DNA from 4 places in the Sporosarcina sp. FSL W7-1349 genome. Region 2 is predicted to be linked to each of the others. Evidence: riboswitches for the same ligand, from Rfam matches in the RefSeq annotation. Region 2 holds a riboswitch; each other region holds the start of a gene.
What was found. A riboswitch is a leader RNA that binds a small molecule or an ion and turns the genes downstream of it on or off. The one in region 2 is predicted to bind cobalamin.

Region 1: another riboswitch for cobalamin. It lies ahead of MKY41_RS12220 (ribonucleoside-diphosphate reductase subunit alpha); the one in region 2 lies ahead of MKY41_RS04080 (MATE family efflux transporter).
Region 3: another riboswitch for cobalamin. It lies ahead of MKY41_RS10985 (adenosylcobinamide amidohydrolase); the one in region 2 lies ahead of MKY41_RS04080 (MATE family efflux transporter).
Region 4: another riboswitch for cobalamin. It lies ahead of cobJ (precorrin-3B C(17)-methyltransferase); the one in region 2 lies ahead of MKY41_RS04080 (MATE family efflux transporter).

The regions. Positions count from the first base shown of each region.
Region 1 covers NZ_JBBOOK010000001.1:2,478,931-2,482,062, forward strand. The annotation lists gene MKY41_RS12220 (ribonucleoside-diphosphate reductase subunit alpha) at 1-1,740, opposite strand, end outside; cobalamin riboswitch at 1,907-2,088, opposite strand; gene MKY41_RS12225 (hypothetical protein) at 2,219-2,416, opposite strand; gene MKY41_RS12230 (hypothetical protein) at 2,639-2,872, shown strand; gene MKY41_RS12235 (uracil-DNA glycosylase) at 2,912-3,132, shown strand, end outside.
Region 2 covers NZ_JBBOOK010000001.1:815,078-818,209, reverse strand. The annotation lists gene MKY41_RS04090 (helix-turn-helix transcriptional regulator) at 111-590, shown strand; gene MKY41_RS04085 (hypothetical protein) at 596-952, shown strand; cobalamin riboswitch at 1,080-1,279, shown strand; gene MKY41_RS04080 (MATE family efflux transporter) at 1,500-2,828, shown strand; gene nikB (nickel ABC transporter permease) at 2,812-3,132, shown strand, end outside.
Region 3 covers NZ_JBBOOK010000001.1:2,260,337-2,263,468, reverse strand. The annotation lists gene argS (arginine--tRNA ligase) at 1-1,218, shown strand, start outside; cobalamin riboswitch at 1,448-1,631, shown strand; gene MKY41_RS10985 (adenosylcobinamide amidohydrolase) at 1,750-2,436, shown strand; gene cbiB (adenosylcobinamide-phosphate synthase CbiB) at 2,436-3,132, shown strand, end outside.
Region 4 covers NZ_JBBOOK010000001.1:2,531,273-2,534,404, reverse strand. The annotation lists gene cobJ (precorrin-3B C(17)-methyltransferase) at 72-1,703, opposite strand; cobalamin riboswitch at 1,847-2,024, opposite strand; gene MKY41_RS12455 (ABC transporter ATP-binding protein) at 2,253-3,029, opposite strand; gene MKY41_RS12450 (FecCD family ABC transporter permease) at 3,026-3,132, opposite strand, start outside.

The DNA.
Region 1 (3,132 bases), 1.7 Mb from region 2:
ATCCGAACCTCTAAATAGTGGATAAGCTCCTTTTTCTCTTGCCAGTTCCATTGATGCTTGAATCGTCGCATACGCAATCTTTTCATAAAGACGGTCAGCGTACTCAACAGCTTCCTCCGATTCCCACTGGATGTTTTCCAATGCCAATAGGTGGTGCCAGCCAAATGTACCAAGACCGATTCCGCGATAGCGTGCATTGGTCCGCTGCGCTTGAACGACTGGAATTTCATTCAAATCAATGACATTGTCTAGCATGCGGACTTGAATGCGGATCAAACGGTCCAACACGTTTGCTGGGATTGCCTTTCCAAGGTTAATGGAAGATAAATTACAAACAACAAAATCACCTGGTTTTGATCGGGTGACGACAAGATCATCTTCCAATGCAACTGATTCAAACTTTGTCGGACTCATATTTTGCATGATTTCCGAACAAAGATTAGAGGAATAGATCATCCCCTCATGCCGATTTGGATTCGTGCGGTTTACCTCGTCACGATAAAACATGAAAGGCGTCCCCGTTTCGAGCTGACTGCGCATAATGCGTTTCATAATTTCAATTGCCGGTATGGTTTCTTTCGTTAATTTCGGGTGATTTACACATTCCTCGTACTTATCACGAAACGACCCAGCACCTTTCGTTTCATCATAAAAATCCTCCAAGGAATACCCCATCACCGTGCGAACTTCATGCGGATCGAACAAATACCACTCTCCCCGCTTTTCGACCTGCTCCATGAACAGATCCGGCAAACAAACCCCTGTAAAAATGTCATGGGCTCGCAACCGCTCGTCTCCGTTATTCAGCTTCAAGTCAAGGAACGTCACTATATCTTGGTGCCATACATCAAGATATACAGCAATAGCCCCTTGGCGCTGCCCTAATTGATCCACGCTGACAGCCGTATTATTCAATTGTTTGATCCACGGCAGTACACCGCTCGATGCTCCCTTGAATCCCCGGATAGACGAGCCGCGAGCCCGAACTTTCCCCATATAGACGCCAATGCCGCCCCCATATTTGGATAAATTAGCTATGTCAGTATTGCTATCATAAATTCCTTGCAAGGAATCATCCACGGTATCGATGAAGCAGCTGGATAGTTGTCCATTCGGTTTGCCGGCATTCGCTAACGTCGGCGTCGCTACGGTCATGTACAATTCGCTCATCGCCCAATAGGCTTCAGCCACTTTCTCCAAGCGATCGACCGTTTCATTCTGCATTAATGTCATCGCGATGATGAGCCATCGCTCTTGAGGAAGCTCGACAGGTTGTTTGTCGAAATCCACTGCTATATACCGATCCATCAACGTTTTCAATCCTATGTAGGTAAACAGTTTATCCCGTTCTGGCTCAATCAGCTTGCCGATTGCCGCTAAGTCATTCGGATCGTAATTCTCGAGAAGGTCGGCCGTGTACAAACCTTGCCGCACCAAGCGGGCTACATGTTCGGCAAAATTAGAGTATACGTCGACACCGCGCAATTCTTTCTGTTGCCTGTACGCTTCTTTCAAATAAAGGCGGGCCGCCACGTACGTCCAATACGGGGCAGCTTCGTCGAGTAAACTAAGCGCCTCTAAAATCATCGCTTTTGTCCACTCGGATTCATCCCCGGCCGGGTGTTGCCGTTGCCATCTCTTACTGGCAAGGGCCAAGGGTTCAATAGCGTCGGTGCCAAATTCATTTTGCAGTTCATTCATCACTGTGGGAACGGTACTTTTTTCAATTAATCTTGTCATCCTATTCCTCTCCTTTATAAAAATAAATCAAAAAAGCGATGGCCTCCACCTCTTCCGGTAGGAGCCATCGCTCAGGATTTTATGTAGAAACAAACGATACACATTTCGCCTAAAAAGTCATTAGCAAAAAGCCGCTTGCCCCCACCTCTCAACCCCCGAAGAAAGTGTCGCAGACGATAGGCGGCAGGTATACTGGCTTGCGCTTCATCCTTCCAGCCTCCCTTCCCACAGCCTTTGCTGCAGTGGTTATCGAGGCGGTCGTCAGCGACCACAGTTGCGGGGACAGCTCCGGTTTGCATCCGGATTCCCTTTTAAACCAAATCTGGTACCATCCAATCGTTAGATACTACTATATGTTGTGTATTAACACCTCTTCCACCCTAACATGTTGTATACGATACGTAAATAGGTAAAAATATTTACGTATAAAAAATAAAATCCTGTATCACCCTAAGGCAATACAGGATTTCATACTCACTTAACGGTTGCGGTTATTATTGTTTCGGTTGCGGTTTTGGTTATCCCGGTTGTTTTGATTATTATCGTTGCGCTGTGGAATGTCGTCCAAGAAGTCTTGACCAAATTCCAAGTTATCCAATTCCCGGTTACGATCTTGGTTATTGTTATTGCGATTTTGACGATCTTGACGTTGACGATCTTGGTTGTTGTCCCTCATTTGAACACTCTCCATTTTTTGTTATTGTTAAGCGAATTCATAAATTCACTTACAACCTCTATACTGTCCCTTTTCTAGAAATTCACTCATCTTTTCAATTGCCAAAGAAAGTAAAATGAAATGAAGCGGGAACGCCATGAAACAACTGACAATCGAAAATCTGTCTATTTTTTATAATGTGTGAAATAATTTTACGGAATGAACAATTTAGGAGGAGATCGCATGAATGCAGGACAGCAAAAATTTCAATCCTTTATTTTGGAAAGAGTGCAAGAGGATAAAATCGGAGAAGCGGAGGACTTGCTCGCGGAAAGTTTTCAAAAGCAAGCGGACCGCACTTTCGATCAAGCTTACTTAACGAGTTTCATGCCTCGCATGAAAGCACTTTTGAAGCCGGAACATGTGGAAGAAGTGGACCGCATTATGCAGGAGTTCGGTTCGAATTTTGTCCGATAATGTAAAAAATCGGTTTTCATCGCAAGGAGCGTGAGAATGTTGAATTCGTTTTGCCCGGAAATTTGGCCCGAAGACGCGACGCCTCCTTCCGAGAAAAATTGTAAGGAATGCGGGCTCTATGAACAAGGAACTCGTATGATTTGGGGAGAGGGAAATCCCAAAGCTCCTATAATGATTGTCCTCGATAATCCAGGCGCGCGGGAGGATCGTGAAGGGACGCCGATGGTCTGCGGGACGCGACAAACATTGCAGCAGGCCGC
Region 2 (3,132 bases):
GCATTCCCCGGGGACAGTCACCTAAACAATTTAAACACAATTCTGAATTGTTTGGGTGCCTGGCACTCTCGGTTTTTATGGTGTATAATTACACTAAAGGGGTGATTATGATTATAAAAGAAGAAATTATACATATTGTTTCGGAGCAAATGAAGTTGATTCGGACTGAGCAGGGGCATACCCAACAGCGGATGGCGGATTTACTTGGCATCTCTAAGAAAACGTTGCTGCAAATTGAAAAGGGGCGGGTGCAGGCTGGATGGACGGTAGTTTTGGCAGTTTGCGGTCTATTCCGTGAAAGTGTTTCGTTGCAGTCCGCTCTTGGCGAGGATCCGCTCGAGACGGTGGAACTGGTGTTGTACGAACGGATCCGCCCGGCAGGAAGGAAGACGATGGGCGGACGCATATGGTGGCGGGACATAGAAAATTGGAAGGACTACCGACTGCAGCAAAATGTGGTCAGTCAGCATTACCGCATTATAGATCCGGATGATTACCGCATTTTCAGCACTTTTGATTGGGAAGAAGTCAAAAAGGAAATGAAACGGACTATGGACTCATCCGAAGATCTGCAACGGAAATGGATGTGACTCACATGAAAAACTACGGTTGGTCAATACTTTTCCTGATTTTATATAGTTTCCCTTATGGGTATCTAGCGATGTATGTGGATTTTGCCTATTGGTCCATGTTCGGTTATGTGCCGCTATTGGTCGTGCCCGCTGTCCTAGCTTACAAAAATAAGCAGAGGTTTTCTATCGTTGTCTGGATGGTCGGAAATGTCTTTTCCTATTTGATATCCCGCTATTTGACGTTGCAAATGACTGGGATCGGGAATTGGGATGGCTATTTCAAACCGTTCTATCCGGTTCAACTGCTCCTCGTTATTAGTGTGCTTAATTTAATTCTTCAATCCATTGCCCTGTATGTCCGAAAAAGAAAAAAATCCTAAGTGCCTGTCAGCAAATGAAGCCCTATGCAGGAAGATGTAGACAATTGTGTTTTTTTATAGTATATTGAAATCAATTATGGCCTTGCTATACGCGTTCAGTTACTGAATTGCAAATAGGCATTACAATTACATACTAATTTAAATAGGTGCTTTATGTGTAGTTTCTATACATATAGCTTAAAAGGGAAGTTCGGTGAAAATCCGACACGGTACCCGCCACTGTAATTCGGAGCGACCTGCAAGATGTCACTGCTTTATTTTTAAAGCGGGAAGACGCGGAGAGCATCGAGGATAAGTCAGGAGACCTGCCTGTTTAAAGAACACAAATAAACCCCCGGGAATAGAGGAGAGTGTGTTTACGAAAAGTCATTTCTGTTAGCTGAAGACAGATTATCTCATTTTTGTGAGCATTTGAACCTATTTGGTTTAAATGCTCTTTTTTAATGGTCACATTTCCGCCTATTGCAAGAAAGGGTGATGAAATCACTTCGATTTCCTCGAAGAAGAACATGAATCACTGCTCAATATGTACGTCTGCGAGGTGTCTATGAAATATAAAGAATACTTAGCACTGGCTATCCCTTTTGTCATTTCGACCGTCACTCAGCCTCTATTAGGGGCGGTCGATACGGCGGTCGTAGGGAGGCTTGGCAATGCCTCTTATATCGGTGGAGTAGCCATCGGTGCCGTGATTTTCAATACATTATATTGGTTATTCGGATTTTTGCGGGTGAGTACATCCGGATTTTCTGCGCAGTCCTTAGGAAGCGGGCATGAGCAAGATCGTTATTATGCTTTTGTCCGGCCGTTTGTGACCGCATTGATAATGAGTCTTATTTTCATTGCTTGTCAAACCTTGATTCAAAACATCGCATTATCAATTTATCGGCCGGAGCCCGAGGTAACGGAGCATGCCGTCACTTATTTCAAAATACTCATATGGGGAGCTCCATTTGTGCTGCTCGGCTATGTCAATTTGGGCTGGTTAATGGGGCGGAAACACGTGAAAGAAACCCTTTTTTTGCAGATCTCTATGAACGTCCTGAATATCATTTTAGACTTGGTGTTGGTTTTTGCGTTTGAAATGGGAGTTGCCGGAGTCGCCTATGCTACCCTGATTTCTCAGTTTTATGGATTTGTATTAGGAACCTTTTTAATATGTAGCAAATTAAACGTAAACACCCTACTTGGTCTGAAACATAACATATTCGATCCGGGAACTTTCAAAAAAATGATTGGGGTCAATACCGATCTGTTTATTAGAACGGTTTGCCTGTTAGTCATGACTAATATGTTTGTTGCGAAAGGAGCGGAATTAGGCACCGTTGTCCTAGCTGCGAATGCCGTGTTATTCCAATTACACTATATCATCTGCTATATGTATGACGGGATTGCGAATGCCTCTAGCGTATTTGCGGGGAAAAGTGCCGGGGAGAAAAATCTACAAGAATATAAGGAAATGCTTTCTATATCGAATGTTTGTACTGCCGTATTAAGCATCGTATTATCGGTCGTCCTCATCCTATTCAAGGATCCTATTATCGCCGCTTTTACGAGTATTGAAAGCGTGATCGCCATGAGCCATGAATTTTTTATATGGCTGATTGTGCTGCCTTTTGTCATTGGCGTTGGGCTTGTCTATTTCGGGGTTTTCACTGGATGTACGTTTACAGGTCCCATCAGGGATTCAATGATTTTATCTTTACTTCTTTTTCTCATAGCTTATTACACCTTAATACCGCAATACCAAAATCATGGGTTGTGGCTGGCATTTATCTTATTTAGCTTGGGCAGAAGTGTCTTTCTATTTCTTTATCGAAAAAAATTAATGAATAGGGTCTTTCCCCAGGAAACTGGGAATGAAAAATGGACGTGATGCTATGAAATTGTATGTGTTCAAAAGGTTCCTCCAACTCTTTCTGGTAATGCTTTTGGCATCTTTTATCACTTTTGGGCTGTCGCATTTAACCCCGAGTGATCCGGCAGAAATGATGTTGACTTCGCATGATGTGATACCTACTACAGAGTTGCTTGAGAAAACAAGAGAAGAAATGGGGTTAAACGATCCGTTTATCGTGCAATATGGAAACTGGCTCTCCAACTTAGTGACAGGGGATCTTGGCTATTCGTATTCTACGAGGGGACCCGTCACAGATGTGATCGGACAAAGAGTGTTCATG
Region 3 (3,132 bases), 1.4 Mb from region 2:
TCCCTATGCAATGTGCTGGACTTTGCCGGATACGATGTCTACCGCGAATATTATATTAATGATGCCGGCAATCAAGTGCATAATCTGGCGAAATCCGTGGAAGCCCGCTATTTCCAAGCGCTTGGTATGGAACGGGATATGCCGGAGGATGGCTATCATGGCCAGGACATCATCGATATCGGCAAGAAGTTGGCCGAGGAGTTCGGAGACAAATATGTCAACGCTTCGGAAGAAGAGCGCTATTCGTTTTTCCGCGAATACGGCCTTCAATTCGAATTGGCGAAGTTGAAAAAGGACCTAGCAGACTTCCGAGTTTCCTTTGACAATTGGTTTTCGGAAACTTCTTTATACGAAGATGGAAAGATCGATGTGGCACTCGATAAGCTACGGGCGAATGGCCATGTCTATGAGGAAGACGGTGCGACATGGTTCCGCTCGACGACATTCGGAGACGACAAAGACCGGGTGCTCATTAAAAATGACGGCACGTATACGTATTTGACGCCGGATATCGCCTATCATGAGGACAAGCTGGGTCGCGGCTTCGATAAGCTCATCAATATTTGGGGAGCCGATCACCACGGATATATTCCGCGGATGAAAGCGGCTATCGAGGCACTGGGCTATGACCGAGACACTTTGGAAGTCGAAGTGGCGCAAATGGTCCAGTTGTACAAAGACGGCGAAAAGTTCAAGATGAGCAAGCGGACCGGAAAGGCGGTAACATTGCGCGAACTCGTGGAAGACGTCGGATTGGATGCGGTCCGCTATTTCTTCGCCATGCGTTCGGGTGATTCGCAGATGGATTTCGATTTGGACCTCGCCATTTCCCAGTCTAATGAAAATCCGGTCTACTACGCACAATATGCACATGCGCGGATCTCTTCGATCCTGCGTCAGGCGGAAGAGAAAGGGTTGTCTGCTTCCGTCGAGCATGTCTCTTTATTGCAGACCGAAAAGGAACTTGAGTTGATCAAGAAAATCGGGGACTTCCCGAAACTGGTAGCCGATGCGGCAAGGCTTCGTTCGCCGCACCGGGTGACGACGTATATCCAAGAGCTGGCGGCGACTTTCCACAGCTTCTACAATGCGGAGAAAGTGCTCGATCCGGACAATCGGGAGCTGTCCGAAGCACGGCTTGCGCTCGTCACCGCGACACGTGCGACCGTCGCGAACGCCTTGAAACTCGTAGGCGTATCGGCACCGGAACGGATGTAACAACAAGTTGGACCGCTGCGCCCTGGCGCAGCGGTTTTACTATGGGTAAAAGGTATTGATTTGAGAATAAAGAATGGAAAGTGACGGATAGACCTGTGGACTTGACGGATAATTTTCCGGAAGTGACGGATACCCCTCGCAAACTGACGGATAAATCACCAAAAGTGACGGATACCGGCGCATACTTCTTCAGTGGAACACTCGACAGCCCCCTTTTCTGTAGTATAATGAGAAAAACTAGCGTAAAGGTGCCCCGTGCGTGTGACGGGGTTAAAAGGGAAGCCGGTTCAAAGCCGGTGCGGTCCCGCCACTGTAAGTGCGAGCAAGACGCGAAAAGTCACTGGAAGGATTCCGGGAAGACGCGGCAAGCGATGACCACAAGCCAGGAGACCTGCCTTTATGAATCACCCGTGACCTGCGAGGAATAGGTCGGTGGAAATCGGACCGCTTTTTGGCGTTTGGATTTTTACTTGGACATCCTCCGTATTTGTACGGGGGATTTTTCAATTTACACGATTGAGGGGTTAAAAAATGACCAGGTTCATTGCAACAACAGAGGGGTTTTTCGTGTCCTCCGATTATGTCAGTTTCCGGGCAGACCAGCCGATGAAGACATTATCTTCCGCTGTCCACAACGCGGGCATCGGATCGTACCGCGCCTTCGTCAATCGCAGCGTCGATATCCATTATAATGTTGACGATGCCCAAGCGGAAATGGCGGCATATCTGGAACAGCAAGGATTCCAGCCGGCGGAGACGGTGGGGATGATGACCGCCGTGTCGACCGAACATGTCGAAATCGGCCAATACGATGGCGACTTCGGCTCCATTCTTGTCGCCGTGACGGCGGGTGTCGGGAATGCTGTGGATGTCTCGCAAGCGCTGACCCGCGAAGAGGAACAGAAAATAGGGACAATCAATACATGGGTCATCGTCAATGGCGATTTGTCGGATGAGGCGTTCGTCCAGGCGATCATCACGGCAACCGAGGCGAAAGTGAAAGCCCTTCATGATGAAGCAATCCGAGACCCGCTGACCGGGACGATCGCTACCGGGACGTCGACGGACAGCGTCCTCGTGGCAGCCACACAGCAAGGCGCACATCTTCCGTACGCCGGGACAGTGGCGCCGCTTGGGAAATTGGTCGGTCACGGCGTCTATGATTGCACGGTGCGGGCGCTGCGGGCGTACAAGAAAGTGAAAGGGTGGGCAACGTGATACCGTCACATTTCATCGCCATTGCAATTGGCCTTCTATTGGACCGGCTCATCGGGGACCCGCCGAATTGGCCGCATCCTGTCCGTTGGATCGGTTCTTTCATTTCCAAGATGACGGCTGTTTTGAATAAAGGGAAGTACCGCGTCGGGAAAGGGGCTATCCTGCTTGTCGCCACGGTTGGAATTGTCACGGCAGCGGTAGCAGTCATTGTTTGGCTAGCTTACGAGATTCATACGTTTGCCGGGATTGCGGTTGAGGCAATCCTGATTGCGGTCGGGTTAGCGCAGAAGAGTTTGCGTGACGCCGCGCTGTCTGTGCAGCGACCGCTAAAAGAGGGCAATTTTTCGGAAGCGCGAGAAAAATTATCATGGATTGTCGGCCGGGACACCGAGAAGTTAGATGAGAGCGAGATTTCGCGAGCGACGATTGAAACGGTTTCCGAAAATACGGCGGATGGCGTGACATCTCCGTTGTTTTGGGCTTTTCTGATCGGCGCCCCTGGTCTTTGGCTATACAAAGCGGTCAATACGCTTGACTCGATGGTCGGTTATAAAGACGAGCGGTATGGCCAGTTCGGCAAGTTCTCCGCGCGGGCGGACGATCTGCTTAACTACATTCCCGCCCGGATCACTGGCCTTCTCATCCTCTTCCATACAAGAAATGAAGGAAAGTTGCCGTTTGGGCAGCGGATTGTCG
Region 4 (3,132 bases), 1.7 Mb from region 2:
TTGGTGACAGTCACCAAAACAATTCGGAAACGATTCTGAATTGTTTAGAAGTTGTATGGGTGACTGTCACCTTAACAAAGATCCGGTTCCAGGACGACTAATGTCGGTACTTCCTGATACGGGAATCCTTGGATACTTTGGACGCGCTTGAAAAATTTATAGAATCGTTCGTTTGGCAGTCCTTCATTCCGGAATTGTTCGACGATGGCGACAATGAGAGGGACGAGTTTTTCCCGCTCCAATCCTTCTACAACCGGTACGCCGACATGCGCATTGCGTCCCATCGCCTTTGCCCCGAGGAAGACGTCGAATTTCTTGCGGCGATAGACGATCCCGATATCTTCCGCAACTGCTCCATAGCAGGCCATGCCGCAACCGTTGAAGCCAATTTTTAATTCTTTCGGCACACTGAGGCCGCCGAGCTTTTTCATTAATTCCTCCGCATAAGGAATCGGATCTTGCTTGTCTCCATCACAAAAATCGCAAGCTTTCACTTTGACGACATTGCCGGCAGGGGCGAGCAGCCATCCTTCTTGTTTCAAACGGGATGTGATCGCTTCTGGATCCTCGGTTTGCAATGAAATTTTAAATTCATGATCCGGTGTGTATTCGATTTCGCCGTTGTTGCCGACAATTTCCGCCAAAGCCGCCAGTTGGCTTGGAGACATCTTTTTATTGGCCACGCCAGGGGAGACGGTGAATTCAAATAGTCGGTGCTCTTGGAATAGCGGACTGATCGCAACCGGTGTTGTGCCATCCAATTGAGCGAGTGCTTGCTCGGCAAGCTCTAAAACGCTATTGTTTTGCGGTTCGGTTTGTATTAATTTAGTTTTTTTTTCCGCTAATACAGGTTCGTCCTCTTTTTCACCGCCGTGCAGTGCCCATGGCTCATTTTCTTCTTTCAGCCGTTGATGGGGTTTGAGTGGTTGCTTCTCGTCGCCGAGCGTATATTTACGCTGGTAGCCGCGAGGTGTGATGATTTTGCCATCGTACAGAAATGTCGTGCTGTTTCCGATGATCACTGTCGTCAGCATGCCGATGTCATGGTCCAACATATGCTCGAGATCGGTGATGACGATATGCTGCCGGTCCCGATAGGCGCTTTTTACAAGGCCGACTGGTGTTTGAGGCGACCGGTATTGGAGCAGGATTCTTTGCGTTTCCTCGATTTGACGTGTCCGTCTGCCGCTTTTTGGATTGTAGAGCGCGATGACAAAGTCGGCCATTGCCGCCGCTTCCACCCGTTTTTTAATCCATTCCCATGGGGTCAAATGGTCGCTCAAGCTAATTGTGCATGAATCATGCATGACCGGAGCGCCGAGTAGGGAAGCGCATGCTTGAATAGCGGAGACGCCTGGAACGACTTCCAATCCGACGCCCGTCTCTTCATTCCATCCTTTTTCGACGAGCACTTCGTAAATGAGGCCCGCCATGCCGTAAACTCCGGCATCGCCGCTTGAGATGACCGCGACGGTATGGCCAGCTTCCGCGAGTTTTACCGCCTCCTGTGCGCGGCCCACTTCTTCCGTCATACCGGTGCTGACGATTTGCTGTTCCGGTGTCAGCAGATGGCGGATCAGCTCGACATATGTTTTATAGCCGATGATGATGTCGCATTCCGCAAAAGCATCCCGGGCTCGCTGCGTCATATGTTGTTCACTTCCAGGACCAAAACCGATTGCAATCAATTTACCTTTCTTCATCCTGCATCCTCCTTTTTATGTATCGAAAATGAAAATAAAAAAAGCATCTCCAACCAGGGATGGTTAGAAATGCTTTTGTTTTCGACAAATGGAAAGTGTGAAAACCGTACAGTCCTAACACTTCCCCATTTCCCGTAGGTCAAGCAGTGCTGTTAGAAAAGGCAGGTCTCCTGACTTATGGTCATCGTGTTCCGCTCCTTCCCGTCTGAGACAGTGGATTCTGCGGAAAACTACCAAATTACAGTGGCGGGACCGTGCCGGATTTAAACCGGACTTCCCTTTTAAGCGCAACCAAGGCGCACCTTTTCCCGTTCATATGAAATTTAGTAACCTCGTAATCTATACTCAGTATTCATAACTTTACCGCAATTGTCAACCTGCTTTGAAAAATCAATGATGTCTTGGCGCAATTTGCCACGGAGTAGTTTGGACTACTTAGGAAGACCCTCAATAGCCGCCGTCTCTAGTCCACGAAGCCTTTATTTAAGAAGAAGGTGAGGGACTTCTCTGTCTGCCGCTCCGCTTGCGGGATAAATAACTTTGCTGAATTTAATGGGCCGGAAATGCGGAAAGGTAGGTAATGTGAATGTGGCCGGTTTTCGGGTGCCGTTCAATTTCCGCATTCACTTGGAAAACCGTAGCCAACATTTCTGCAGTCAACACTTCTTCGGGCGTTCCGGAACGGACGATTTGCCCATCTTGTACCACATAAATCCGATTGCAATACGTGGCCGCGATATTCAGGTCATGCAGAGCGGAAATAACCGTCAGTTGAAGACTTTTTGCTAAATCCATCACCTGAAGCTGGTGATGAATGTCAAGGTGATTGGTCGGCTCGTCCAAGATTAATATTTTGGCTTGCTGGGAAATGGCTCTGGCAATGAGGACTCGCTGCTTCTCTCCACCCGACAGTGTGGCAAATCCTCGTTCCCTTTTATCAATAAGTCCGACTTGCATCAGCGCATGATCGACGATGTCTCTGTCCGACCGGCTGTCCAAGTCGAACCATTTTTTATGGGGAGCCCTTCCCATCAGCACCATTTCCTCGACGGTAAAGTCAAATGACAAAGTTCCTTCTTGACTGACTACCGCCATCTGCTTTGCCAAGCCTTTTGCCGAGAGGGAGGAAATATCCCGGTCATCGATGCTAATACTTCCGCTTTGATGGGGGAGGGCGCGATAAATCGATTTCAAGATCGTGGATTTCCCACTGCCATTTGGTCCGATGATACCGATGAATTCACCTTCCCGTGCGTCGATTGAAATATGACGGGCAATCGGGATTTGATTAATGCACGTTGTCAAATCATCTACGAGAACACTCAAGATCCATCGCCTCCAAAAGAATAATCACTTTTTCTCAATAGCCAGATGAAGAACGGTCCGCCGCATAATGCGGTGATAATTCCGATGGGCAGTTCTTCGGGAG